3 regions of the Methylomonas sp. MK1 genome follow, and region 1 is predicted to be linked to each of the others. Evidence: predicted binding sites of a transcription regulator. Region 1 holds the regulator's gene; each other region holds the start of a gene.

Region 1 (8,091 bases):
TGGACATGGCCTCGGCGCGCTTGTTCAGCGTACCGTCCGGCGCGTACGGTACCAATCTGGATCGGGCGATTCCGCTGTCCAACACCTGGACCGACGAAAAACAACTGGCCGACGTGTTCTTCAACCGCATGCACCACGTTTACGGTCGCGGCCATTGGGGCGAAGCAGCCAGCAAGGACGCGACGCTGGCGGTGGACTTATTCAAAATGTCGTTAAAGGATACCGACGCGGTGATCCACAGCCGCTCTAGTAACGTCTACGCCAGCCTGGACGGCGACGACTTCTTCCAATATCTGGGCGGCACCGCGATGGCGGCAAGGCAGGTCAACGGCAAAATCCCGGAAGTGTTGGTCGCCGATTTGGCCGACCCGACCGCTGCCAAGACCATGAGCCTGGAGCGCTATCAGGGCCGGGAGATGCAGAGCCGCTACCTGAACCCGAAATGGATCGAGTCGATGTTGAAAGAAGGCTATGCCGGGGCGCGTTTCATCAACATGGTCGCGGAAAATCTGTGGGGTTGGCAGGTGACGGTGCCGGAAGCGGTCGGCGCCGAAAAATGGCAAGCCATGTACGAAACCTACGTCGAGGACAAATACCAGTTGGACATCCAGAAAAAGTTCGAGCAAGCCGACAATTTGCTGGCCTATCAAGCGATGGTGGATCGGATGCTGGTGGCTATCAACAAAGGCTACTGGAAAGCCGATCCGGCGGTGAAAGCCAAGCTGGAACAAGTTAACAAGGAAGTCATTGCCAAAGCTGGCGTGGCCTGCAACAAGGACACTTGCAGCAGCCCGGAAATCACCAAGCTAGCCGAACAACAGGATGCAGCCAAGGCTGCGAAAGCAGCGGCGCCGGGGGCGCAAGCCCAACCACCGGCATCCGTAGCGGCTCAGTCACAGCCGCAGCCCATACAGAGTCAGCCGCAATCGCAACAGCCACCCGCGCAGTCTCAAGCGCAAACAGCACCGGACGCCGCCAAGCCTCTGGAAGGCTATGAGATGGAAGAGAAGAAAGCCGCCAGCGACAGCGCCGAGCAACAGCAACCGTTAAGTTCGGCGCAAAGCTGGTGGTTGAGTTTCGCGATCTTGCTGTTATTTGTTGCCGGTTATCTGCGCGGTAGTTGGGAGCATCGCGAGCAAAAAACATAGAGGTCGACTGGAAAAACTTTGGTTTTGTCGTTCCAGCCAAGGCGGTAACCCAGGAAAGTCGGAATTCTGGATCCCCGCTTTCGCGGGGATGATGGCTGCAGGGAATTTAGGGGGCTCACTTAGACCCGATATGAATAATAGCGTGGCGCATCGGAGGGGAAACTCAAGAAGTGGCCTGCTCTTGATGTAAGAAGAATTAAAAATAAATCTAACATGACCATGAAGCGCCGTTTTTTTAAAGGTGCATTACCGGAGGAATCGACTTTGTCTCGTTTACACGTAATAACGCTGTTGGCTTTGACCAATTTGGCTTACAGCAATCAAATCCTGGCAGAAGATAGCGACCAAAGTGTCGTGGGGCCAGCCGAAACCGCTAAGACCGACAATCCGGCTAGCAACAATGACTCGCTGGGCACGATGGTGGTTACAGCTACTCGCTCGGAAATCAGTGCAGCGATGGCGCCGGCCAATGTCAGTGTGATTACTGCTGAAACTACCGAAAACCGCCTGACCCAACGTATCGGTGACGCCTTGAAGGATGTGCCGGGGGTGTATTTACGTGGCAGTGCTTATGGCACCAGTTTCCCGGGCTCCAGTGTTAGCTCGTCTGCATTCCATGGCATCAGCGGTACGAATCGATCTTTATTTTTAGTTGATGGGCTGCCGGTAAACAATGCCAATTCAGGGCTGGTTGACTGGAATATCCTAAATATGGATGACGCTCAGCAAGTGGAATATGTACCCGGGCCATTTTCAGCACTTTATGGTAGTGGCGCGATGGGCGGTGTACTCAATGTGATCTCCAAAGTACCCACTAAACGCGAAGGACGTCTGTCATTTGGTGCCGGTGGCGCAGCTGTTGACCAATGGGGCATTAAAGGCCGTTACCGGGATCGTTTCGAAAACGGCGTGGGGATTTCCGTGACCTTCAACCACATGGATAGCGATAACTGGGCGGTGTCGGATTACGTGACGGCTTCGCCGGCTAGCTTTACGCCATCGGCGACAGCGATACCGAATGCGGTAGTAAGAGCGAATACGGCTACCGCGTTAAGAAACGCCGCGACACCGGTATTCGGCGCCATACCGACCACAACCACCCAAGGCGGTTCGACCTATATCGTCGGTGATAAAGGGGAACGCCCTTGGGAGCAGAACACCGCGTCCTTACATCTTTATTACGATTTGACTGAGCGCACCGAGATTGATGGGGGAATGAGCTGGAGTCGGAGCGAAACAAGCGCAGGGACATTTAACAGCTATTTAACCACTGCCGGAGGCTCGCCAATAGCAATTGCTACCGGAAACCCCTCTGTCACTTCAGTTGCCAGTGTGGCCGGCCTAGCGCAAAGCAATAACTTGAATTTGAATGGCCAGCGCCTTTCTGTCTATGAGCAGCAGTTCTTGCATTTTCTGCCGTCAGTGGAAGACACTCGTCGTTATTTTGCTCACCTGAAACATGATTTTGGGCATGACGTGAAATTGAATGTCGATTTTCAATACATGGATCACGAGACTTATTCACCCAGCCCAAACAGCGCGGCGTTCGACGATACCTTGAGCGGTGGAAGAGGCCAATTAACCGTCACGCCTAGCCAACGGATCGACGGTAACGTGGCATTGCGCTTCCCGTTTTTGTGGGATCAACGTAACTTTGTCACGGTCGGTTTTGGCGCAAACCATAACAATTTGGAAGGTCAAAAACGTTTGGCCTTAAGTAATTGGCAAGATTGGTCCTCAGTGACGAATACTGTTTACGATGGTAAGGGCGAGTCGAGTATTTACTCAGCCTTTATTCAGGACGAAATTTGGCTGCGTAAAAACGTAATTGCTCATCTGGGTGTGCGTTATGACGACTGGTCCACATCAGGCTCCATCGTACAAAAGGCCACGGTCACTTCGACAGGTACTACCACTAACCTGACGCAAAGTTACAGCGAGCGTTCAGTGTCGCAATTTAATCCCAAATTTAGTTTGACCTGGTTGCCGGCAGATGGCTACAAGCTGTTTGCTTCAACAGGTTGGGCATTTCGTCCACCCACCAACTCGGATTTGTATTCGACATCGCAAACGGCTAGCGGCAGTGTTTTTACCTTGACGCAAGCGGGGCCAGATTTAAAACCAGAGACCATGTATTCATGGGAAGTTGGCGGAGAGGCAACCCCCATTGAGGGCACAACTATTGCCGCCACCTATTTTCATCACTACATTTCTGATTTGATTTACCGTAAAGATACGACGTTAAGCGCAACCAATCGGCTCCAAGAACGGCAAAATGCTGGTGAAGCTGAGGTTGAAGGCGTGGAGGCCAAATTAAGGCAGAAATTGTATTGGGACTGGCTGCACTTTACGGGAACCTATACTTTAAACGACTCGATAATTACCAAGAACGAGGCGAATCCGCTTTCTGTCGGCAAGCAGATGGTGTTATTGCCGGAGACAATGTTCAGTGGCGGGTTGGATGTCAAATATGAGCAATGGAGCGGTGGCATTATTGGACGCTATGTTAGCCAGCAATATACGAACGACCAAAACCTGGATCAGGTGACCAACGTTCCCGGCAGTTATGACCCTTATTTTCTGGTCGATACCCGTATCGCCTATCAGGCGACGAAAAATATCGATCTGTCGTTTTCGGTAAACAATCTATTGGACCGGGAATATTCCTCTTTTTACCAACAAGCCGGCCGCACGGTTTATGGGGAAGTGTCTTACAGCTTCTAATGTGAGTGAATGTTGTTCCCGCCGCAACCAGCTCCGGATATTCCCAAACCGAGTATCCGGAGTAATGGCTATTTGCAGGTTATAGCGCTCGCTTAGCGTGCACAGTTCACAAAAATTGGCGATGTAAGCGCTGGCTTTGCCGTCTTCATCTGTTCTTAATCTTTTCCTAATCAAGACTTAAACATTGCTCTCTAGAATCAACTCATAGATGAATTATTCTCGATAAAGGGGATTTATGTTTAGAGTGGCAAGTGTCGTTGTAATTAGTCTGTTGGTTTCGCCGTTAGCGATGGCTGATGGGCATGGGCGAGGTCATCACAAACATCACCACCATGACCGGTACGTCGAGGTCGAGCGGGTGTATGTACCGGAGCGGGTTGTGCAATACGTCCCGGCACCGCCGCCTGCACCGCGCTACGACAGTAACGACCAACGATCTACTCAGGGCTTGGTAGGCGGCGCGTTAGGCAGTGTAGCGGGTTACGAAATGAGTAGAGGCGATCCGTTGGGAGCCGGCATCGGTGCCGCCGCGGGCGCTTGGATCGGCAACAGTATGAGTCGTTAATAGGCTACCGCCAATTAATTAACCGGCTTTGAATTTTTGGATGCTCATGCGACAGGAGGACAAAATGAGAATAAAAAATGGTAAAAAATATCAACAAGAGCAATACAGTAGAGTGGAAAAGTTATTGAATGTATTGTTGTTTTTTGTCGTTGTCTATTACAGCTACTATGTGTTGTCTTTCTCCCAAATGGGCGCTTGAGATTACTGGCAGTAGCGGTTTATTGTCAGTCTGCGTTCCCTTTATACAGTCCGGATAAGCAAACGCTAGATCAAATCAAAACCCTGCAAGGTGCAAGACTTGCAGGGTTTTTTATTGCCCGTTGTTGGACAATATCGAAGATGTGTCTAATAAATTGCAGTTCCGGAAAAACTGCCCGTCTATCAGTTCTTGATAAGATTGATGTTTCGGAGATTCAATCCCAGCCCTTGAATGCGCTGGCTGTGCTTAGTTTATTGATTACCTGTTCAAGCCGTTGACAATGCTGAACCCAGCTGATAGCTTTGCTGTCTGGCACTCACCAATATCGAGTGCTAACGGAATTTGGGGGATGACGTGGCTGGCGGACAAGATTTAAACGAAAGATCGCTGTATTTATTGAAAACCTTGGTTGAGCGGTATATCCAGGACGGCCAGCCTGTTGGTTCGCGATTGTTGTCTAAAGATCCGCAACTAAAGCTTAGTCCTGCCAGTATTCGCAATGTGATGGCGGATCTGGAAGAAATGGGCTTGATCCATTCCCCGCACACCTCCGCTGGCCGAGTGCCAACCGTGAGTGGCTACCGTTTGTTCGTCGACAGTTTGTTAACGGTCAAGCCTTTGGCATCCAGCGAGTTGGATCAACTGCAACATGGCTTGAAAGGAGAGGCGGATAAGGCTAGCGACGTGTTGAGCAAGGCCTCTAAATTGCTGTCGGACGTGACGAGGATGGCCGGCGTGGTGACTTTGCCCCGCAGAGAAAGCGTCACCTTGCGGCACATCGAATTTCTGCCGATGTCCAACACCCGGGTGTTGGTGATTTTCGTCACCGACGACCAGGAAGTGCACAACAAAATCATTCATACCCACAAGCAATTCAGTCCTGCGGAATTACAACAGGCTGCCAACTATTTGAATTCGGTTTATTCCGGCCGCAGCTTGGCGAAAATTCGCGATTTGATCGTGCGGGAGATGGAGCACGATCAGCGGCAGGTCAATCAAGGCATGATGGACGCGGTGAACATGGCGCAGCTCACCTTCAGCGAACAACCCAACGACGATTATGTATTAAGCGGCGAAACCAACCTAATGGGTTTTTCCGAGTTGTCGGACATGGAGCGTCTTAAACAGTTGTTCGAAGCTTTTAGCCAAAAGCGTGGCGTCATCCATTTATTGGATCAGTGTCTACAGGCCGAAGGTGTGCAGATTTTTATCGGTGAAGAATCCGGCTATAGCGCATTCGATCATTGTAGCTTGGTGACGGCGCCTTATTCAGTGAATGACGAAGTGGTTGGGGTGTTGGGTGTGATTGGACCGACCCGCATGGCTTACGAAAAAGTGATTCCGTTCGTGGATGTGACGGCAAAATTATTGGGCGCGGCCTTGAATCCCAAATAAATGGCCCTATCGTTAGGCCAACAAAAAAATTTAGAACCATGGAGTAAGTAATGAGTCATCAGCAATCTAGCCACGAACCACAATCGGATAGCGATTTGATCGCCGAAGTCTTGGAGCAAACCAAGCCAATGGACACCGACGAACAGCCAGCCGAAGTGTCTGGTACCAGCGCCGCAGTCACTGTGGAAGCCTTGCAGGAACAATTGGAACAAGCCCAACAACAGGCTGCCGCCAATCTGGATAAAGCCATCCGCACCATGGCCGAGATGGAAAATTTAAAAAAACGCGTGCAAAAAGACTTGGACGACGAACGCAAATACGGTCTGGCGAAATTTGCGAAAGAATTGCTGAGTGTTTTGGATAGTCTGGAATTAGGCCTGCAAGCGGCGAACGGCGATAGCCCGGAAATAGTGAAATTGCGCGAAGGCAGCGAATTGACCATCAAACAATTCGAGTCGGTATTTGCCAAGTTTAATATCGAAACCGTCGACCCCATCGGTCAAGTGTTCAATCCGGAATTGCACCAGGCCATGGTGATGCAACCCAGCGCCACCGCCCAACCCAATACCGTGTTAAACGTCTTCCAAAAAGGTTATGTATTGAACGGCCGTTTATTGCGCCCTGCCATGGTGGTGGTGGCCAAAGCCGACGATAAACCAGCCGATAGCGCAAAAATCGATGAGCAGGCTTGAAATTAAGACGATCAACCGCATATCGCTAACAACTTTTTAATTTATTACCAAATCAAGTCTGGAGAATATCAATGGGCAAAATGATCGGCATCGATTTAGGAACCACTAACTCCTGCGTAGCAGTCCTGGAAAACGGCACCGCGCGGGTTATCGAAAACAGCGAAGGCGCGCGCACCACGCCTTCCATTATCGCTTTCACCGGCGACAACGAAGTATTGGTCGGTCAATCGGCTAAACGTCAGGCGGTCACCAACCCTGAAAATACCTTGTTCGCGATCAAACGCTTGATCGGCCGCCGTTTTAAAGAAGACGCGGTACAAAAAGACATCAAAATGGTGCCTTATAAAATTATGGAAGCCAACAACGGTGACGCTTGGGTGGAATGTCACGGTAAAAAAATGGCGCCGCCAGAAGTATCGTCACGGGTGCTGATGAAGCTGAAAAAAGACGCGGAAGCGTTTTTGGGCGAAGAAGTCACAGAAGCGGTTATCACCGTGCCTGCGTACTTTAACGACTCGCAACGTCAAGCGACTAAAGACGCCGGACGTATCGCTGGTTTGGACGTCAAACGTATTATCAACGAGCCGACTGCGGCCGCGTTGGCGTTCGGTATGGACAAACCAAAAGGCGACACCACCATCGCTGTTTACGATTTGGGCGGCGGAACCTTCGATATTTCCATTATCGAAATTGCCGAAATCGAAGGTGAACACCAATTCGAAGTATTAGCCACCAACGGCGATACTTTCCTGGGTGGTGAAGACTTTGACTTGCGCATAATCGATTTCCTGGCTGGAGAATTCAAACGCGACAGCGGCATTGATTTGCACAACGATCCATTGGCGTTGCAACGTCTGAAAGAAGCGGCAGAAAAAGCCAAAATTGAGCTGTCATCAGCGGAACAAACCGACATTAACCTGCCTTACATCACGGCCGATGCGTCAGGTCCGAAGCACTTGAATGTGAAACTGACTCGCGCCAAACTCGAGTCCCTGGTTGACGAACTGATCGAACGGACCAAAGGTCCTTGCTTGCAAGCGATTAAAGATGCCGGTATTTCGACATCTAAAATCAACGATGTAATTCTGGTGGGCGGTCAAACCCGGATGCCGAAAGTGCAAGCCTTCGTCAAAGAACTTTTCGGCAAAGAGCCACGCAAAGACGTTAACCCTGATGAAGCGGTAGCTCTGGGTGCGGCAATTCAAGCCGGCGTATTGGGCGGCGACGTCAAAGACGTATTGTTGCTGGACGTTACGCCACTGTCTTTGGGTATCGAAACCCTGGGCGGCGTGATGACCAAATTGATCGAGAAAAACACCACGATCCCAACCAATGCGTCGCAAACCTTCTCGACTGCGGACGACAACC
Region 2 (8,091 bases), 690 kb from region 1:
ATAACCTGTTTTAACGGTACGAAATTCATCAACAAGCGGCCGCGGCGCCAGGCGTCGGCGTTGCTTAATTCGACTGCTTGCGGCACGCCCAGCATCTCGGTATTGAAGCATAGTTGTTGGCCGGGTTGCAGTGTGGCGCTATCGGCTTGCGCACCGTGCGCGGACGGCCTGCTACTCCGGACTTTGCCTTGCAATAGCGTAACCGCGCCGGCTTGGCCGTCGTAACGGACGATAAAGCGGGTGCCCAACGCTTCTGTGGACGTAGAACCGGATACGACCCGAAACGGCTTGTGCTCGTCATGCGCCACGTCAAATTCGGCCTCGCCGCGCAGCAATTCAATGCGTCGCTCATTGGCATTGATTGACACATCGATGGCGGTATCGGTATTCAGGTGCGCGATACTGCCGTCGGCCAGCGTAATTGAGGTCTGCTCGCCGATGCGGGTACGGTAGTCTGCCAGCGGATGTTGCAAGTAATCCGGATAAAAACCACTCATCACGCTCAGCAGCAGCGAAGCGGCCGCAGCCAAGCCCAATCCGCGCTTTAGCCTACGCCCTCGCCGCTGCCTTATCGCCAGCGCGCGGCGGCGTTGCCGGTCAGCGAGCAGCGGCCGCGGCAGGTGTTGCCAAAGGGTCTCGACATCACGATAGGCTTGCTCGTGTTCGGGGTTTTGCGACCGCCAGTTTTCGAACTCAGCCAATACCGTGTCATTGGCAGCACCGGACTTTAGGCGCACGTGCCAGGCAACGGCTTGTTGCTGCAAGGCTTCTCGGCGAGTTGAAGAAGTTTCGTTCATTACGGCGTTGTTTGGAGCGGGATATTTACTATAACGATCCACGGCGCTTAAATCCACACTAAGCTCATTGGCTATCAACAGCCTGCCGGCAGTGCAGCAACGCTTTTGCCAGCTGTTTTTCCACCCAACTGGTCGAGATTTTCAGTTGCTTGGCAATTTCAATATGGCTTAAGCCCTCGATACGGCTTAAGTATAAAATCTCGGCGCATTGATCAGGCAAATCGGCCAGTGCCAGCTGAATGTGCCGCAATTGATCTTGCGCTTCCGCCGTCCGCTCCGGCGCTGCCGAAGCGTCGATGTCGGTTTCGTCGCCCAGATATTGATCAAGCAGTTCATAACGGCGTTTTTGCGTGCGCAGATGATCGAGAGATAGATTGGATGCCACTTTAAACAGCCAGGCCTGGACTTCGATCTCACTGGCGGGAGGTGGCTTCAACAGCGTCAATCTCAAAAAAATGTCTTGAATCAGATCGGCCGCAGTGTCGTCGCAACGAATGCGCTGTCGCAAAAAACGCTGGATTTGCGGGCGGGTACTTAAAAAAATTCGGTAAATATCGTGGTCTGAAAATGCCATGCGCGAAGCCAGGCCATGCTGGAGTTAATCGTGGCATTTGGCGCAGCAAAGTTCACGCCATGACTGGATTCAGAGACTTAAACGCCTGAGAATAAGGGCTTTGTGCTGGTTCGGAAAAAATCTAAGGCTTGGTGGGCTTCATAAAACCGTGTGAAATGCCACACCCCCACGGCATTTCACGCAGTTTTGTTTTTCGTTGGCTCGAAACACTTATCAACCCGGCCCTATTTAGCACTGATATTCCGTTCGCGTTGAGCGCGTCGGAGCTCAGGCCGGTTTGCTCTTCGTCAGGGCGAACGGCAGTTAAGGGTCGAGTTAATAATCCGCAAGACGGAAGAAACCGGGCGCTACCGCATCGTGGTAAGAATGACTAACAGAAACCACAGGAGCCTTTGTTACGGCTGACACTCCGGCATCAAGGAACTGCGCCAATACTGGTCTTCCTTCTCGAACAAGCGGCGGCTTTCTTCCGGTCCCCAGGAGCCGGCCGGATAGGTGGCGATATAGTCCCGCTCGGTTACCCAATTTTGCAAAATCGGGTCAACGATGCGCCAGGCATATTCCACTTCGTCGAAACGCAAAAATAGCGAACGGTCGCCTTTCATCACATCCAATAACAAATCTTCGTAAGCATCCACGCGGCGTTCGTCGGGATTGCGGAAGCTGGCATCCAGACTGGTGGTGCGAGTACGCATTTCTAAGCCCGGCTCCTTGACGGTCATTTCGATGCGGATGCATTCTTCGGGCTGAATCCCCAACAATATCCAGTTCGGCGTCATGCACTGCACATGGGTATCGCGGAAAAATTGAAACGGCGGATGCCGAAAACAGATCGAAATCGAGGATTGGCCCTTGGCCATGCGTTTGCCGGTACGTAAATAAAACGGCACGCCGCGCCAGCGCCAGTTGTCGATCAACAATTTCATCGCCGCATAGGTTTCGGTACTGCTGTCAGCGGGAATATTGGCTTCTTCCAGGTAGCCAACCACCTTATGACCGTCGATATTGCCTCGGGCATATTGGCCGCGAAAGGCATGCGCATGCACGGCCGATTTCGGGATCGGCCGAATGGACTTCAGCACTTTGACTTTTTCGTCGCGCAGCGATTCAGCGTCCATAGACACCGGCGGCTCCATCGCCACCAGCGTCAACAGTTGCAATAGATGGCTTTGCAACATGTCGCGCATCGCTCCGGCGCTGTCGTAATATTCGCCGCGGCTACCTATGCCCAGCTCTTCGGAGTGCGTAATCTGCACATGATCGATGTAATTTCGATTCCATAAGGGTTCCAACATGACATTGGCGAAACGAAACACCAATACGTTCTGCACCATACCTTTACCCAGATAATGGTCGATGCGGTAAATCTGGTCTTCGCTCAAGTACCGGCTGAGGCGTTTTTGCAAGGCCTGCGCACTTTCCAGATCGTAACCGAACGGTTTTTCGATCACCACGCGTCGCCAGCCATATTCTTCGTTCAGCAGTTCCACCTGGCTCAAGGACTCGATGACGTTGCCGAAATCGCTGGGACCGATGGCGAGATAGAAGGCCATATTGCGGGAAAATCGCGGCTGAGCGTTTAGGGTTTCCGCCAGGGTTTTATAGCATTCCGGCTGATCGAGATCGCCGCGATGATAATCCAGCCTTTCGGCAAAACGGTTGAATACGGCCTCGTCCAAAGGCGTATTTGCCTGTTCTAGCAGTAAGGTCTTCACTTCTGCCAGCCAAGTCGCTCGATCCCAGGGACGGCGGCCCACCGCCAGGATACGCGTACCTTCCGGCAGTTTTTTTTCCAGCTCCAGATGATAGAAACCGGGCATCAGCTTCAATCGCGCCAAATTGCCGGTAGCACCGAAAATGACGTAAGTGCAGGGGTCTGTATTCATAAAAGCTACCTTGTCTTTACTTTGCAATATAGGGTGCAGTTTGCATCATTTGCGCGGGCGCGTCGAACTGGAAAGCGCGGCAGTCGCTAAAAGTGGCCAAGTTAGAACCACGCCAGATTCACCTTGGTCATAGTATGCAACCATCGTCACCCAGATATTTCAGAACTTGATCCTGGTTATCCAAAAGCCGAACCAGCTTAATTTTCATCGTACTAAAGCGCTGGCGCGCCAACTCTGCGTCGGCTTGTGCCAATGCTTTTTGCAAGTTCTCGACGACCGCCAGGCAGTCGGCAAAATCGTAAAAACAAAAGGTGCCATGCAGTTTATGGTTCAACTCCCAAGCCTGTTGCAGTAAGCCATTGTCCACGGCCCGCTCGATCTCAAGTATTAATCCCGGCAACTGCTCAAATAATTTGACCATCATGACTTGGCTCAATTGCTTATTATCTTGGGCTTTACGCAAAAGTTGCCCGGCATAATACTCGGCATTCACTGGCTCATGTTGCCGCCAACGCACCAGCAATTGCTCCAACTGGTAAAGGCGGACCGGCTTGACCAGACATTCGTTAAACCCGGCTGCAATTGCCCGTTCCTGCTGCTGATTTTGCGCGTGAGCCGTGACGGCGACTGCCGGCGTTTGCCGATTGTAGTTTTCGGTGCCGCGCAAATTTACGGCGACATCGAAACCACTCAAAAACGGCATATTTACATCCAGGAAGATGAAGTCGTAGCGGCGTTGTTGCAATAATTGCCAGGCCTCCCGCCCGTCTTTTGCCGACGTGATATTCGTCGTCCAGTATTCCAACTGCTCGCGCAATAGCCATAGATTGATTTCATTGTCGTCGGCAATCAGAATCGAAAAATCGTTGGTCATGGTTAATAGCTTCGAGCTGAGAATAATTTCCTGATACCGTTATCGAATGTTTCGCAGCAAAAATCAATCTATTGCATGGCAATACATCGTAAAACGTTCCACACCAAAAGCGCTAGGCAATAAAAAACCCCGGCACCTCGCGGCAACCGGGGTTTTCTGGCCGAGGCCGAACGGCGATTACATCATGCCGCCCATACCGCCCATGCCGCCCATATCAGGCATTGCAGGGGCTTTGTTGTCGGCTGGCGCATCGGCAATCATTACTTCGGTAGTGATCATCAAACCGGCAACCGATGCTGCATTTTGCAAGGCGGAACGGGTTACTTTCGCAGGGTCCAAAATACCCATTGCGATCATGTCGCCGTATTCGCCGGTTGCGGCGTTGTAACCGAAGTTACCGGTGCCTTTTTTGACTTCGTTTAAGACCACAGAGGCTTCGTCACCAGCATTGCTGACGATTTGACGCAAAGGCTCTTCCATCGCCCGGCGCAGGATGCTGACACCTACGTCTTGGTCGTGGTTGATGCCTTTCAGGCCTTCCAGCGCAGACAATGCACGGATCAGCGCGGTACCGCCACCGGCCACCACACCTTCTTCAACCGCAGCGCGAGTTGAATGCAGCGCGTCTTCAACGCGAGCTTTCTTCTCTTTCATTTCCACTTCGGTCGCAGCACCGACTTTGATAACCGCTACGCCGCCAGCCAGTTTGGCCAAACGCTCTTGCAGTTTTTCACGGTCGTAATCGGAAGTCGCTTCGTCGGCTTGGGCACGGATTTGCGCAACACGGCCTTTGATTTGATCTTCGTTACCAGCACCGTCGATGATGGTGGTGTTTTCTTTGTTGATTTGGACACGTTTTGCAGTACCCAATTGGCTGATGTCGGCTTTTTCCAAAGACAGACCGACTTCTTCAGAGATCACCACACCACCGGTCAGAACCGCGATGTCTTCCAGCATGGCTTTACGACGGTCGCCGAAGCCTGGAGCTTTAACCGCGGCGACTTTAACGATGCCGCGCATGTTGTTAACAACCAGAGTTGCCAAGGCTTCGCCTTCAACATCTTCGGAAATGATCAACAAGGAACGGCCTGATTTAGCTACGCCTTCCAGAATCGGTAACAATTCGCGGATGTTGGAGATTTTTTTGTCGTAAAGCAGAACAAACGGGTCGTCCAGTTCTACGCTCATGCTTTCTTGTTTGTTGATGAAGTATGGAGACAGGTAGCCGCGGTCGAACTGCATACCTTCAACCACATCCAGATCGTTTTCCAGACCGGTGCCTTCTTCAACGGTGATAACACCTTCTTTACCGACTTTTTCCATCGCTTCGGCGATGATTCTACCGACAGACTCGTCAGAGTTTGCGGAGATGGTGCCTACTTGGGCGATAGCTTTGTTGTCTGTGCAAGGTGTTGAGGCGTTTTGAATCGCTGCAACCGCTGCAGTAACAGCTAAGTCAATACCGCGTTTCAAGTCCATTGGGTTCATACCCGCTGCGACTGATTTCAAACCTTCGTTAACAATGGCTTGAGCCAAAACGGTCGCAGTTGTAGTACCGTCGCCGGCTACATCAGAAGTTTTAGAAGCAACTTCTTTAACCATTTGCGCGCCCATGTTTTCGAATTTGTCTTTCAATTCGATTTCTTTCGCAACCGATACACCGTCTTTGGTGATGGTTGGCGCGCCAAAGCTTTTATCCAACACAGCGTTACGGCCTTTAGGACCCAAAGTAACTTTTACTGCGTTAGCCAGAACGTTAACGCCTTGCACCATCAGTGCACGAGCGTCGCCACCAAATTTTACGTCTTTTGCTGCCATTTCTTATTCCTGAGATATTGGTTAAATTGAAAAAGAGTGTGTCGAACGAATTGGGATTAACCCAAAACACCCATGATGTCTTCTTCGCGCATGACGATGTATTGCTCGCCATCGACTTTAACTTCGGTGCCGGAATATTTGCCGAACAACACTCTGTCGCCAACTTTAACTTCCAGGGCACGCACTTGGCCGTTATCTAACGGTTTACCTGAACCGACTGCCAGAACTTCGCCTTCGCTTGGTTTTTCTGCAGCTGAACCGGGCAGCACGATGCCACCAGCGGTTTTGGTTTCTTCTTCAACGCGTTTTACGACGATACGGTCATGTAACGGACGAATTTTCATCAATGTCTCCTTAATGTAGATAAAGTTAAAGGTTAAAAACTTAATAAAGCTATTTAAAAAACAGCTACCCCTTACGGAAGAAGCGAGCTTTTAAGCGGCCTCAAGTTTATTAGCACTCTCTAGCAACGAGTGCTAATAATATCCGGCTTTTGCACTCTGTCAAGCTCTTTGGCATCATCTGCGCCTCACCCAACCTCTGCAAACCATGAACGACGAACAATTACTCCGTTACAGCCGGCAAATCATGCTGCCGCAAATCGATATTGCCGGTCAGCAAAAACTACTCGATGCCAAAGTGTTAATAGTAGGCGCTGGTGGTTTAGGCTCACCTGCCTCTATGTATCTGGCCGCGGCGGGTATCGGCCAGATCACCGTTTACGACGACGATCAGGTCGATTTGACCAATTTGCAACGCCAGATTGCTCACAGCACAGCCGATATAGGGTTGGATAAAGTTATTTCAACCCAACAGACTCTGGAAAAAATTAATCCTGGCGTAAAAGTATTTGCTCGCAAACAGCGATTAGCCGGCGAACAGCTACTTGTAGAAGTGGCGGATGCTGATGTGGTGCTGGATTGCAGCGATAACTTCACCACCCGCTTTGCCATCAATAAGGCTTGCGTCGACCAACAAACTCCATTGGTATCTGGCGCGGCGATCCGCTTCGAGGGTCAAGTCAGCGTGTTTACGCCGGGGTTAAACGATAGCCCGTGCTATAACTGCCTCTATCAAAGCGACGGCGAGGAATTGCAAAATTGCGCCAGAAACGGCGTGATAGCGCCGATCACCGGCATCGTCGGCAGCATCCAGGCCTTGGAAACGATAAAGTTGATAGTCAACACCGGCAGCACATTGACGGGCCGCTTACTGTTGCTGGACGGACTGAGTATGGAATGGCACAGCATGCGCTTGAAGAAAAACCCAAATTGCCCAAGCTGCGGCTCGAAATAAGCTAATCCGCACAAAAAAGCCGGGCTGGCCCCGGCTTTCTATGACTGACGAACAAAAGCGCTAATTTAATTTTTACCCAGCTTGCCTTTAACCATCAGAATGGCTTTACTGACATTTCTCAATAGCGCCGAATCGCTATCGCCGTGCGGCTCGATGTCGCCAAACGGCTCGCCATTCTTCATGGTATACATGTAAATGAAATACCCTAACGGTGCGAAAGCGAAGATGGCAATAATCAACATCAACACCATTAATTCGATAACTCCGCCCATAAATACCTCCAACTATTTGTTTTTATTTTAATTTAGAATGAGATCATAGACCTCGGGTATGGACTATAACCCCATACCTTTTAGGGAACAAGTACAAAATACTGTTTGTCAATTCATGGGTTTAGCCACTGACCTATTTGCCCCTGGGCCAACTACGCCAACGCCGTTTTCAACCATCAATCTGAGCATATGGACAATTACCCTAAAGCCGACTGGCACAGCCAAACGCCGGAAACTGTATTAACGCATTTTGGCGTAGAACTGGGGCAAGGCCTGAGTGATGGAGAAGCGCAAAAACGCCTAGCGGCAAAAGGCGCAAACCGTCTGACTGCTCGCCGTGGTAAAGGCCCCTTGCTTTTATTACTGGCGCAATTTCATCAGCCCTTGATCTACATCCTGCTGTTCTCCGCTGCCACCACCGCGTTCCTAGAGGAATGGACCGACAGCAGCGTAATCTTCGGCGTCGTCATCATCAATGCTGTGATCGGCTTCATCCAGGAAGCCAACGCCCTCAAAGCCATTAACGCGCTGGCGCAGACCTTGAACATCAGCAGCAATGTCCTGCGCGACGGCA
Region 3 (8,091 bases), on a different contig from region 1:
GCGTTGTCGGTGATATAGCTAACGCCGGTGTCCTTGTTCATGCGCAATTCGGGTTGGCCGCCCAGTTTAGCCAATTGCCGGGCCACGAAGCTGCGCGATAACGGTAATACTTCAACCGGTAACGGAAACTTGCCCATCACATCCACGCATTTGCTTTCGTCGACGATGCAGACAAATTTTTTGCTGGCGCCGGCGATGATTTTCTCGCGGGTCAATGCGCCGCCGCCGCCTTTCAACATTTTTTTATGTGGGGTAACTTCATCCGCGCCGTCCACATAAATATCCAGATCGCCGGATTGATTCAGGTCGATGACGCGAATGCCGATGGATTGTAAGTGTTCGGTGGTTTTAGCCGAGCTGGATACCGCGCCTTCGATGTCTCTTTTGAAATCGCAGTCGGCCAACAGATTGATTAAATGGGTGACGGTGGAGCCGGTTCCCATGCCGATGATGGGCACGTTTTTCAAATATTGCAGGGCAGCCTGAGCGACTTGTTTTTTTAATTCGTCTTGAGTCATGGTGATGGTCCTGATGGATTGCTCTTATAAATCTGACACGGCGTTTAACCCGTCATTGTATGGGATAATAACCGATTGACGCTGATCTCTCAGCAGTTTTTACGCCGACACGGCTCCAGGCAGCTTCGCCTAAACAGCCCCAGGACTTAAGCATGGACGGCAATTGCGCCAGCAGTTGCCGAGGACAATAATGCAGACATACATAGAAAAAATATTGCGGGCAAAAGTCTACGACGTTGCCGAGGAAACCCCGCTGGATTTTGCCGCTACGCTGTCGGAGAAAACCAACAACAAGGTCTATCTAAAACGCGAAGATTTACAGCCGGTGTTCTCGTTCAAATTGCGCGGCGCCTATAACAAGATTGCCTCGCTGACACCGCAACAAACCGCTCACGGCGTTATCGCCGCGTCTGCCGGCAATCATGCCCAAGGTGTGGCCTTGGCGGCCAAAAAATTGGGGATCAAAGCCTTGATTGTGATGCCTAAAACCACGCCGGAAATCAAGATCAAATCGGTCAAGGCGCGCGGTGCGAAAATTGTGCTGCATGGCGATTCTTACGACGATGCTTACGCCCACGCGATGGAGTTGGTCGCCGAAAAAGGTATGATCTTCATCCATCCTTACGACGACCCGGACGTGATAGCCGGGCAGGGCACCGTTGGCATGGAAATCCTGCGGCAGCATACCGGCGATATTCACGCGATTTTCGTGCCGGTCGGCGGCGGCGGACTAGTGGCTGGCATTGCCGCTTACGTCAAATTCGTGCGCCCGGATATTAAAGTCATCGCGGTGGAGCCGGACGACGCCGATTGTTTGAATCAAGCCTTACGCGCCGGTCAGCGCGTGATATTGGAACAAGTCGGTTTGTTCGCTGATGGCGTGGCGGTGAAGCAGATTGGCGAGGAACCTTTTCGCATCGCCCGGCAGTACGTCGATCAGGTGATTACCGTCAGTACCGACGAGATTTGCGCGGCCATCAAGGACATCTTCGACGACACCCGCTCGGTCGCCGAGCCGGCTGGCGCGTTGGCGGTGGCGGGTTTGAAAAAATACGCCGAACAACAGCATCTGCAGCAACACACGCTGATCGCCATCGACAGCGGCGCTAATATCAATTTCGACCGCTTGCGTTACGTTGCCGAGCGCACCTTGGTAGGCGAGCATAGAGAAATTCTGCTGGCGGTAGAAATACCGGAAGTGCCGGGCAGCTTTTTAAGATTTTGCAAAGTCATCGGCAAGCGCAGCATCACCGAATTCAATTACCGCTATTTCGATGCGCGCATGGCGCAAGTGTTTGTCGGTATCAGCAGCAGCGGCGCGGAAAACGACCGCCAGCATCTGATCGAGCAACTGGTTGAAGACGGTTTTCCGGTGACCGATATGACCGGCAACGAACTGGCCAAGGATCACATCCGCTATATGGTCGGCGGTCATGCGCCGTTCGAATTAAAAGAAAGCGTCTACAGCATCCAGTTTCCTGAGCGTCCTGGCGCGCTGCTGAAGTTTTTGCTGTCGCTGGGTAGTCAGTGGAATATTAGTCTGTTTCATTACCGCAATCATGGCGCAGCCTTTGGCAAGGTCTTGATGGGCTTGCAGATCGACGGCGAGCAGCGTGGGCGTTTCGAACAATGTTTGTCGAGTGTGGGGCTGGCGTATCATGACGAGACGGGTAATCCAGCCTATCGTCTGTTCGTGGGTGGTAGTGAGGCTGGCGAAGAATGGTGATACCGATATTGGAGTAACGGATTACTGACTATTTTTGCTGTGTGGCAAGGCGGCAGGATTGATTAGTTCAATTCTGCCAATAGCTGGCCGATCATGCTGTTGGCCTGGTTTAAGTAGCCGCTGCCAAACAGGTTTAGATGGTTGAGAATGTGGTAAAGGTTGTAAAGGGTTTTGCGGGTTTTGTAGCCACTGTCCAGCGGATATTCGGCTTGATGCGCCGCATAAAAATCGCGGCTGAAACCGCCGAATAATTCCGTCATGGCCAGATCCGCTTCGCGGTCGCCGTAATAGCAGGCCGGGTCGAAGATTATCGGTTGCCCTTGCTTATCTGCGGCAGCGTTGCCGCCCCATAAATCGCCGTGTAGTAAGGATGGGTACGGGCGGTAGTCGCTGAAAAAATCGCCTATTCTTTCCAGCAGTTTTTCCCCTTGAGTTTGCAGTGAGCCGCGATAACCATTGGCGGCGGCAAACTGCAATTGTTTGCCCAGGCGTTGCTGCTGCCAAAAACTTACCCAATCTTCGTGTCCGGCGTTGTGTTGTGGGGTGGAGCCAATGGTGTTATCGATGGGCCAGCCGAAATAGGCTTGCGGGCTTTGGTGCAGTGCGGCGAGTTGTTGGCCGAATAGGCTGGCGCTGCGGTTCTGTAATGAGCCCAATTCGATAAATTCCAATACCAGATAAGCGTGTTGTTGAAACTCACCAAAGCAAATTACTTTTGGTACGCGCACCGCGCCTATGCCTGCCAACTCGCGTAAACCGGCCGCTTCGGCAACAAACATAGCCGCCAAGTCCCCGCGGTTTAATTTGATAAACCAGTCGATGTTGGCGGCTTGCAGTCGGTAGGCGCTATTAATGTCGCCACCACCGACGCTGCTCAGGCGGTGGTTATGTAAAGATTGGCCGGTTTGGGTTTGAAGATGGCTAGCTAATGGTTGCAGCGCGGCCATGGTCGATTTTGCGGCTACTTTGCCCAACTATCGCGCAAGGTCACGGTGCGGTTAAACACCAGTTTTTCCGGCGTGCTGTCGGCGTAGTCCAGGCAAAAATAGCCGGTGCGCTCGAACTGATAACGAGTATCCGGTGTGGCGTTGACTAAACTAGCTTCCACTCGGCAATCGCTCAATACTTCCAACGAATTGGGATTGATGCCGTCCAGGAAGTTGTCCAAGGTGTCGGGGTTGGGGTGGCTGAACAAGCGGTCATATAAACGCAATTCAGCGGGGATGGCGTGTTGCTCGGATACCCAATGGATCACTCCTTTGACTTTACGGCCTTCCGGATTTTTGCCCAAGGTGGCGGGGTCGTAAGTACAATGCAGTTCAATGACATTGCCGGCACCGTCTTTAATGACTTCGTCGCATTTAATGACATAGGAACCGCGCAGTCTGACTTCGCCGCCTTCGACCAAGCGTTTGAAGTCTTTGGGTGGGTTTTCCATGAAATCGTCTTGTTCGATCAGGATGGTTTTGGAAAAGCTGACTTCACGGCTGCCCATTTCCGGCTTTTGCGGATGGTTGGCGATTTGATAGGTTTCGGTTTTGCCGTCTTCCCAATTGGTGATCACCACTTGTAAGGGTCTTAAAACAGCCATCGCTCTGGGCGCGCGTTCATTTAAATCTTCCCGGATGCAGTTTTCCAACACACCCATTTCGATCCAGGAATCGTTTTTGGTAACGCCTATGCGCTCGCAGAAATCCCGGATAGCTTCCGGGGTAAAGCCGGCCCGGCGTAGGCCGGAAATGGTCGGCATGCGTGGGTCGTCCCAGCCATTGACGTGTTTTTCGGTAACCAATTGCAACAGTTTGCGCTTGCTGACGATGGTGTATTCCAATTGTAGGCGCGCGAATTCAATTTGTTGCGGATGGCAAGGGGTTTGCAATTTGTCCAGCACCCAGTCGTAGAGTGGGCGGTGATCTTCGAACTCCAAGGTACAGATCGAGTGCGTGATGCCTTCCAATGCGTCGGAAATGCAATGGGTGTAGTCGTACATCGGGTACAGACACCAGGCGTCGCCGGTGCGTTGATGATGCACGCGGCGGATGCGGTAAATGGTCGGGTCGCGCATATTAATGTTAGGCGAGGCCATATCGATTTTGGCGCGCAATACATATTGGCCGTCAGCGAATTCGCCGGCACGCATGCGAGTAAACAAATCCAGGTTTTCGTCGATGGAACGGCTGCGGTCCGGGCTTTCCTTGCCGGGTTCGGTCAAGGTGCCGCGGTCGGCGCGCATTTGTTCTGGGGTAGAGCTGTCGACATAGGCGTCGCCCTGCTGAATCAATTGCACCGCATAGGCGTAAAGCTGCTCAAAATAATCGGAGGCGTGGTATTTGCCGGCCCACTTAAACCCTAACCATTGCACATCGCGTTCGATGGCTTCCATGTATTCGACGCTTTCTTTTTCCGGGTTAGTGTCGTCGAAGCGCAAATTGCAAGTGCCGTTGTTTTCGGCGGCCAGCGTGAAATTGAGGCAAATCGATTTGGCATGACCGATGTGCAGGTAACCATTGGGCTCGGGAGGAAAGCGGGTGGCGACTTTGCCGTTGTTTTTGTTGGCGGCCAGATCGGCGGCAATGATGTGTCTGATAAAGTTGGATGAAACTGGGCTATCGGAAGCTGACATGTTCGAGTAAATGGCTGTGGTTATTTATGAGGTGGGCGGCGAATATCGGGTCAGTCGCCATTTTAACGAGTTTGGCCGGAATTCGTAAAGGCGGCATCTTTTGTGGGTTTTGCCTTTCAATTGACCAAAAATTCAGTGTAACTAACTGTATTAAATGATTTTTACTAAATTATTAGCACTCTTGTTGATCGAGTGCTAGAATTTGGTCATCGTTAATTTATTCCACCGGAAACGAGGGTGATATGAACAATAGCTTGGCTTTACCGATCAATTTATCGGTTGGGACGTTTGATTCTTATTTAAGCCTGATATCTCAAATGCCCAAACTCAGCGTTGAGCAGGAGCAAGACCTGGCGTTGCGTTACCGGGATGAAGGCGATCTGAACGCCGCGCGCGAGCTGGTGATGTCTAATCTGCGTTTTGTGGCGCATGTGGCCAGAGGCTATGCGGGTTATGGCTTGCCATTGGCGGACATTGTGCAGGAAGGCAACATCGGCTTGATGAAAGCGGTAAAACGTTTCGACCCGGACATGGGCGTGCGTCTGGTGTCTTTTGCCGTACATTGGATCAAAGCTGAAATCCACGAATATGTGATCAAAAACTGGCGCATTGTTAAAGTCGCTACCACTAAAGCGCAGCGCAAACTGTTTTTTAATCTGCGTAAATTCAAAAAGGACTTGAGCTACCTATCGCAAGACGACGCGGAAGCGATTGCGGAAAATCTGGATGTCGATGTTAAAACCGTTTACGAAATGGAACGGCGTTTGGATGGTCGCGATGTAGGGCTTGAGCCGAGTGGCGACGACAGCGAAGATCATGCGCAAGCGCCTATCGCTTATCTGGAACAGCACGGTGCCGATCCGGCTTTATTGTTGGAAAACAGCGACTGGGAAGACCGTAAGGAAGAATTACTGATGGATGCCATGGCCGGTTTGGACGACAGAAGCCGCGATATTCTGGCTAGCCGCTGGCTGGTGGAAGACAAAGCCACTTTGCACGAATTGGCGGATCGTTATCAAGTCTCGGCCGAGCGCATCAGGCAATTGGAACAAAATGCCATGAAAAAGCTGAAAGCAGCGGTGAGCTTGGTGGCGTAAAATAATGTTTGGCATTTCTGAAAAACTCAGTATAATGCTGCTTTCTTTGCCGGGGTGGTGAAACTGGTAGACGCGCCGGATTCAAAATCCGGTTCCGAAAGGAGTGTCGGTTCGATTCCGACCCTCGGTACCATCTACCTTTTATGGTAGTCAAAGAAATTTTAAAAACCCGCTAAGCCGCAAGGCTTAGCGGGTTTTTTATTTTTGACGTCTTATATTTCGTCAAAACCCCCTCCATCCAAGAGGTACTGGCATGCCAGCTCCCAAGTCTAAACACATCGATCCCACCCGCAAAATATCGACCTTGAAGGCGCTTTGGCCGTTTATTCGTCCCTATCGAGGCCGTATGTTTCTGGCTTTTTGCCTTTTGTGCCTGGGCTCGGCGACGATTTTGTTAGTGCCTTTGGCGTTCCGCGACATTATCGATTTTGGTTTTGGTCAGCGACAGGCTGAGCAAGGCGGTTTGTTGGGTTCGCTGAGCATGGATGGCCACTTTCTTGCTCTATTTGGCTTAGCCTGCCTGTGGGCTGTGACTATAGCCGCACGCTATTACACGGTCAGTTGGGTTGGCGAACGGGTGACGGCGGATTTGCGCAGCGCGGTTTACGAGCGGGTGTTGGCCCAGTCGCCGCAGTTCTTCGAAACCTTGCAAACCGGGGAAGTGTTGTCCCGACTGACCGGCGATACCACGCTGATCCAGACCGTGGTAGGTAGTTCGATATCCATGGGGTTGCGCAGTTTATTCCAGTTTGTCGGCGGCATGATTATGCTGGCGGTGACCAGTCTGCATCTGTTCTCGCTGATATTGGGTCTGATGATCTTGCTGACCTTACCGATTTTGGCTATGGGCCGGAAAGTAAAAAAGCTGTCGCGGGAATCGCAGGATAAGATTGCCGATGCCTCAGCGTTGGCCGGCGAGATCCTCAATGCTGTACCTACCGTCCAAGCTTATACTCAGGAACGTCGCGAAGCGAACCGCTTCAAAGAGCGCGCCGAAATCAGCTTCCTCACCGCCGTCCGACGCAGCCGGTTTCGTTCCGCATTGACTGTTATCGTCATCACGGCCGTGATGGGTTCTATCATTTTTGTGCTTTGGATCGGCGCCAACCAGGTCAACGCCGGTATTATGACCGGTGGGCAACTGGCTTCTTTTGTACTTTACGCCACGCTGGTGTCCAGTGGGGTCAGTACCATAGCCGAAGTCTGGGGCGATGTGATGCGGGCGACCGGCGCAACGGGGCGCTTGCTGGAACTGCTGCATGCCGAACCGGCGATAGTCGATACTGCCAAACCCCAGCCTTTGGCAAATGGCGACAAAGCGGCGATTGAATTTCAGCAAGTCAGCTTCAGCTATCCTTCGCGCTTACAAACCGCCGCCCTGGATAGGGTTGATCTGAGCATAGCCGCAGGGGAAAGTGTTGCCTTTATCGGTCCGTCCGGTGCCGGCAAGACCACACTGTTCCAATTATTATTGCGTTTTTACGATGTCACCCACGGCACCATCCGCCTAAACGGTCAGGATATTCGCCACCTGTCCTTGCAGGAACTACGGAGCAAAATTGCCATCGTGCCGCAAGACGCGGTGATATTCTCAACTTCCGCATTGGAGAATATCCGCTACGGCCGACCCGATGCCAGCGATGCGGAAGTCATTGCGGCGGGGCAATTGGCGCAGGTGGCGGAATTCATCGACCGCTTGCCTGATGGTTACCAAACCTTCCTCGGCGAGCGCGGTACGCGCCTGTCCGGTGGCCAACGCCAGCGTATCGCCATCGCCCGGGCTATTCTGAAAAACGCCCCCCTGTTGTTACTGGACGAGGCTACCAGCGCCCTGGATGCGGAGTCAGAAGTATTGGTGCAACAGGGTTTGAATGCGGCGATGCGAGGACGCACCACCTTGATTATCGCGCACCGCTTAGCAACCGTGAATAAAGTCAGCCGCATCGTGGTGTTGGATCAGGGACGCATCGTCGAAACCGGTTCGCCAGATGATTTACGAAAACAAAGCGGACTGTATGCCAGATTGGCAAACTTACAGTTTGACGTGCAATAAGCTCGGATAGCGCCGCAACCTGACGCGACCGAGTAGCTGGCTCGTCCGTGGGGCGCAAGACGTATTGAGATAAA

What was found. Region 1 encodes HrcA, which represses chaperone genes, less so after heat shock. Its sites were predicted from a motif close to TNTTAGCACTCNNNNNNNNNGAGTGCTAANA; they were not measured.
Region 2: a site for HrcA is predicted at 6,401-6,431, ahead of groES (co-chaperone GroES). Genes of this name have one in related genera too.
Region 3: a site for HrcA is predicted at 5,038-5,068, ahead of rpoH (RNA polymerase sigma factor RpoH). Genes of this name have one in related genera too.

What each region holds. Positions count from the first base shown of each region.
Region 1 is NZ_AQOV01000002.1:966,816-974,906, forward strand. Features, by position in the region: gene G006_RS0121235 (cobaltochelatase subunit CobN) at 1-1,148, shown strand, start outside; gene G006_RS0121240 (TonB-dependent receptor) at 1,413-3,872, shown strand; gene G006_RS0121245 (glycine zipper 2TM domain-containing protein) at 4,108-4,437, shown strand; gene hrcA (heat-inducible transcriptional repressor HrcA) at 4,991-6,031, shown strand; gene grpE (nucleotide exchange factor GrpE) at 6,082-6,723, shown strand; gene dnaK (molecular chaperone DnaK) at 6,795-8,091, shown strand, end outside.
Region 2 is NZ_AQOV01000002.1:277,627-285,717, reverse strand. Features, by position in the region: gene G006_RS0118200 (FecR family protein) at 1-797, opposite strand, end outside; gene G006_RS0118195 (RNA polymerase sigma factor) at 862-1,371, opposite strand; gene zwf (glucose-6-phosphate dehydrogenase) at 1,767-3,257, opposite strand; gene G006_RS0118185 (response regulator) at 3,385-4,131, opposite strand; gene groL (chaperonin GroEL) at 4,309-5,949, opposite strand; gene groES (co-chaperone GroES) at 6,006-6,293, opposite strand; gene G006_RS0118170 (HesA/MoeB/ThiF family protein) at 6,499-7,245, shown strand; gene G006_RS0118165 (hypothetical protein) at 7,311-7,517, opposite strand; gene G006_RS0118160 (cation-transporting P-type ATPase) at 7,707-8,091, shown strand, end outside.
Region 3 is NZ_AQOV01000001.1:489,775-497,865, reverse strand. Features, by position in the region: gene rpiA (ribose-5-phosphate isomerase RpiA) at 1-518, opposite strand, end outside; gene ilvA (threonine ammonia-lyase, biosynthetic) at 709-2,244, shown strand; gene G006_RS0102105 (fructosamine kinase family protein) at 2,307-3,191, opposite strand; gene G006_RS0102100 (glutamine--tRNA ligase/YqeY domain fusion protein) at 3,206-4,867, opposite strand; gene rpoH (RNA polymerase sigma factor RpoH) at 5,110-5,964, shown strand; tRNA gene G006_RS0102090 (tRNA-Leu) at 6,013-6,097, shown strand; gene G006_RS0102085 (ABC transporter transmembrane domain-containing protein) at 6,218-8,017, shown strand.